2 regions of the Aeromonas bivalvium genome follow, and region 2 is predicted to be linked to the other one. Evidence: riboswitches for the same ligand, from Rfam matches in the RefSeq annotation. Region 2 holds a riboswitch; the other holds the start of a gene.

Region 1 (2,193 bases), on a different contig from region 2:
GATAACTTTGGTAGCGCCGAGGTGAGTTGGGGTTATAGCTCAGCTGGGAGAGCGCTTGCATGGCATGCAAGAGGTCCGCGGTTCGATCCCGCGTAGCTCCACCAAATTCTCCTCGAACAATCTGGAATCAAAGGGGTTATAGCTCAGCTGGGAGAGCGCTTGCATGGCATGCAAGAGGTCCGCGGTTCGATCCCGCGTAGCTCCACCAGGTTCCTGATTGACATGAAGTACCCAGGGCAGTGCGGTGTGTATCACCCATGCCGACCTTTGTGGGGTTATAGCTCAGCTGGGAGAGCGCTTGCATGGCATGCAAGAGGTCCGCGGTTCGATCCCGCGTAGCTCCACCACTATTTGCAGTAAAAGGCAAACGGCCGCCAGAACCGCTTGTCTAATGAAGAAAGAATTTGGGGCTATAGCTCAGCTGGGAGAGCGCTTGCATGGCATGCAAGAGGTCCGCGGTTCGATCCCGCGTAGCTCCACCAAATTCAGAGTGAAGGTCTTGACCTTGATTAGCCACAACTTGGGGTTATAGCTCAGCTGGGAGAGCGCTTGCATGGCATGCAAGAGGTCCGCGGTTCGATCCCGCGTAGCTCCACCAAATTCTCGTCACGAGAAGCTAAAAGGCCACCGCATCGCGGTGGCCTTTTTGTCATGGGCGCGTCAGCGCGGCCCCATGATCTGCCTCTACCCGCATCCGGCGCTCGCCGGCACACTCCCGGCAAACACCAAATTCATATGGCGCCATGAGGTGGCTCACAATTTCGCGTCATCACCCCCTGCTTCATGATGGCGGAAAATTTGCAGTGGCAGGCTGACAAGGCGGCTATGTGCCGGGCGTTGGCGACACGATCGCCGCCGTTAGCCGGTTTCCTCGTTGCCCAGCAAACATATTTCTCCTTGTGAATGAAGATTGAGCATTTGCGCCGGGCTTTCTATACTCGAGCCGTTCCTCACGGAACCCAGGTAAAGGGCAAACCGGCAGTGATGCCGGGACGCAAAGCCTCCGATCTGCCTCATTGAGCCAGACAGCGGGGTTTCCCGGGGTGACATGAGGGTATGTGGCCCCGTCCAAGGCCTGTTGTCGTTCCCTTTTTCCTCCCTGTTGCGATTGCGCTTTCCCGGTCTTAACGCCAAGACAAAACAAGGATGATAACAATATGCAACAGACCCTCAGGCCCAGCAGGCTCGCCATGCTGGTTGCCCTTGCGGCCATGCCCGCCTGGGCGCAGGCCGCCTATCCCGCCTATCAGGCCGGGACTGCCTATCAGGCTGGCGATATCGTCAGCAACGTCGGCAACCTCTATGAGTGCAAGGCGTTTCCCTATTCCGGCTGGTGCGGGGCTTCCCCTTACCACTACGAGCCCGGGGTCGGTGCCGTCTGGACCGATGCCTGGACCCTGTCTCAGGACCCCAACCCGCCCGGGCCTGAGCTGCCTGAGCTGACCCTATCTTCCCCTGCCGCCGGCAGCTCGGTGAGCGAAGGGGCCGAACTGGCCCTGGCCGTGACCCTGACCGGTGGCAGCACAGCGGTCGCCCAGGTGGTCTACCTGGTGGATGGCAGCCAGGTCGCCGTGGCCACGGCAGCCCCCTGGTCCGCCAGCTGGTCCGCCAGCGGCGTCGGCCCCCATCAGGTCACGGCCCGTGCCCTGGACAAGGATGGTAACAGCCTGGATGAAGCCCAGGTCGCCGTGACCGTGACCGCCGTGGTGGCCCCCGAGGCGCCTCAGGTCAGCATTGCGAGCCCCGCCGCGGGTGCCAAGCTGACCCTGGGCCGCGCCGTCACCGTGACCGGCAATGTCACCGATGCCAACGACGATGTGGCCAAGGTCGAGCTGTATGTCGATGGCAAGAAGGTATCTGAAGACAGCAGCGCCCCCTGGCAGCTGGGCTGGACCCCGCAAACCAAGGGCAGCGCCGCCCTGACCCTGGTTGCCGTGGACAGCCAGAGCCTGTCCGGCGAGTCGGCTCCCGTGTCGGTCAGCGTCGAAGAGGCCGCCCTGCCGCCCACCGGCGGCAATCTCTCCTGCGACGTGCGCCAGATCTACCGCGCCGACGGCAGCGAGTGCATGGGGGATGACCATGGCCGCCGCGTCATCGGTTACTTCACCTCCTGGCGCACCGGCAAGAATGGTCTGCCCTCCTATCTGGTGGGCGACATCCCCTGGGACAAGATCACCCACATCAACTATGCCT
Region 2 (2,193 bases):
TGGCGGCGGGTCTCCACCAGCCCGTCCGGGGGCGACAACGGCTCTGGCTGGCCCGGCTCTGCTCCCCCTGCCCCACCGGGCAACATCAAATCGATTGCCTGAATATGCAATCCTCGCGCCATGATGAGCGCCCGCTGGATGACATTGTCCAGTTCACGCACATTGCCGGGCCAGCGGTAGCTCAGCAGCTGCTGGCGCGCCTGCTGGCTCAGCCAGTAGCCCTGCCTGGGTGCATAACGGGCGATGAAATATTCAGCCAGCGGCACTATGTCCCCCGGCCTGTCCCGCAGGGCGGGCCAGCTCATGGGCAGGACATCGAGGCGATAGAAGAGATCCTCGCGAAACAGCCCCTCCCCCACCTGGGTACGCAGGTCCTTGTTGCTGGCGGCGATGATGCGCACATCCAGGTTGATCAGTTGATGGCTGCCCAGCCGCTCCACCTGCCGCTCCTGCAATACCCGCAGCAGCTTGGCCTGCAGTGCCAGGGGCAACTCGGAGATCTCGTCAAGCAGCAGGGTACCGCCCTGGGCCTGCTCGAACTTGCCGGGCTGGGCCGAGCTCGCCCCGGTGAAGGCCCCCTTGGCGTGACCGAACAGGATGGACTCGATCATGGGCTCGGGGATGGCGGCGCAGTTGATGGCGACGAAGGGCCCGTCTGCCCGGGGGGACATGTCGTGGATGTAGCGTGCCAGTCGCTCCTTGCCGGTACCCGATTCACCGCCGATGAGGATGGTGGCCTGGGTCTTGGCCGCCCGGCGAGCCAGCTGCAACACCTGACGGCTGGCACCGGACTCTGCGATGAGATCCGGGATCGGCTGGCGCAGGCGCAGGGCGCAGCGGATGGCGTCCAGCATCTGCTGGCGAGCGAATGGCTTGATGATGTAATCGATGGCGCCGGCCCCCATGGCCTCGGCGGCCAGATGGCCCTGATGCTCGTTGACCAGGATGACACTGTCGGTGTCGGTCAGCTTGCCCAGAAATCCCTTGAGGTTGTCGATGGGCGTGCTCACGTCCAGCAACAGCAGGTCGACTCTCTCTTCCTCCAGACAGGCCCGTGCCTGTCTGGCCGAATCGACCCTGGATACCCGATATCCCGAACTCTCCAGCATGGCCAGCACCTCTTCCCCGGCAGAAGAGTCTGGCTGAAGCAATAACAGATGAGGGTGCGCCCCAATGCCCGCTGGCGCTGGGGTGCATTTCAGAGAAACGTCCGAAAGCATATGAACCTGAACCTGTGATTGTGTGGTCGTCAATCAACAGAACTGAAGCGTCAAAACCGAGGAAGGAGTACACCACCGGTACGCCGCGCGCGCATCGGTTTGCCAATAGGTGTCATTCGTGACGGTACCTATCCCTGGTAACCCCGCTATCGTCGGCATGGATGCCATTAGACCGGAGGCTTTGCGTCCTGACTTTTCAGTTCAGTTTGCCTTTTTCATGCGATCTGCCCTCGCAAGGGCAGTCAGACTGGCGAGGGGCCGGCCTGAATAGCACTCATCAAATTGTTATAATTATCAGCAGGTTTTGACGTCCAGCGTCAAAACACGGCGCATCATAACAAGTTGCCATGACAGTTCAAGGACATATGCGGAATAGATTTTTCCTATCTGACTGAGATCACGGGCCTTTTGCTTCACCCCAGGGTGCCGATCACTTCCACCCTCAGCTCTTCCGGGATCTCGTTGTAGGAGAGCACCCTGAGCCCCTTGGCGAAAGAGGCCGCATAGCGGGCCAGCAAGGGCCTCAGCTGGGGCATGACCACCAGCACGGGAGGGTGACCCTGCTGCTGCAGCTGCTCCTTGACCAGGGGCATGTGCTGTTGCAGCTGGGACAACAACTGGGGATCGACCGGGAAGCTGTCCAGCGCCACCTTGCCCTGCTGCTGGGACTGGTTCATGGCCGCCAGCAGGGTCTGCTCCAGCCGATCGTCCAGGGTGAAGGTGGCCAGCTGCTCCCGCTGCCCTATCACCTGACGCACTATCTGGCGCTTGAGGGCGCAGCGCACGTCGGCCGCCAGCAGCACGGGATCCTTGGTCAGCTCGCTCGAGTCGAGCAGGGTGGTCGCTATGGTACGGATGTCGGTCAGGCTCACCTGCTCCCTGAGCAGTTGCCGGAATACCCTGAGCTGCTGCATCTGGCTCAGGGCCAGATTGAGCTCCTCCGCCAGACGGGGAGAGAGGGTCGCCAGATACT

Evidence for each region. Region 2 has a riboswitch for cyclic di-GMP ahead of ACEUCR_RS14025 (sigma-54-dependent transcriptional regulator). Riboswitches for the same ligand answer to the same signal wherever they lie in the genome.
Region 1: linked by a shared signal. The riboswitch ahead of ACEUCR_RS07105 (glycosyl hydrolase family 18 protein) and the one ahead of ACEUCR_RS14025 (sigma-54-dependent transcriptional regulator) in region 2 are both predicted to bind cyclic di-GMP.

Annotation. Positions count from the first base shown of each region.
Region 1 covers NZ_JBGXBV010000001.1:1,561,345-1,563,537, reverse strand. The annotation lists tRNA gene ACEUCR_RS07130 (tRNA-Ala) at 29-104, shown strand; tRNA gene ACEUCR_RS07125 (tRNA-Ala) at 133-208, shown strand; tRNA gene ACEUCR_RS07120 (tRNA-Ala) at 272-347, shown strand; tRNA gene ACEUCR_RS07115 (tRNA-Ala) at 407-482, shown strand; tRNA gene ACEUCR_RS07110 (tRNA-Ala) at 523-598, shown strand; cyclic di-GMP riboswitch class I at 960-1,042, shown strand; gene ACEUCR_RS07105 (glycosyl hydrolase family 18 protein) at 1,158-2,193, shown strand, end outside.
Region 2 covers NZ_JBGXBV010000005.1:284,692-286,884, forward strand. The annotation lists gene ACEUCR_RS14025 (sigma-54-dependent transcriptional regulator) at 1-1,109, opposite strand, end outside; cyclic di-GMP riboswitch class I at 1,354-1,441, opposite strand; gene lfhA (lateral flagellar biosynthesis protein LfhA) at 1,634-2,193, opposite strand, start outside.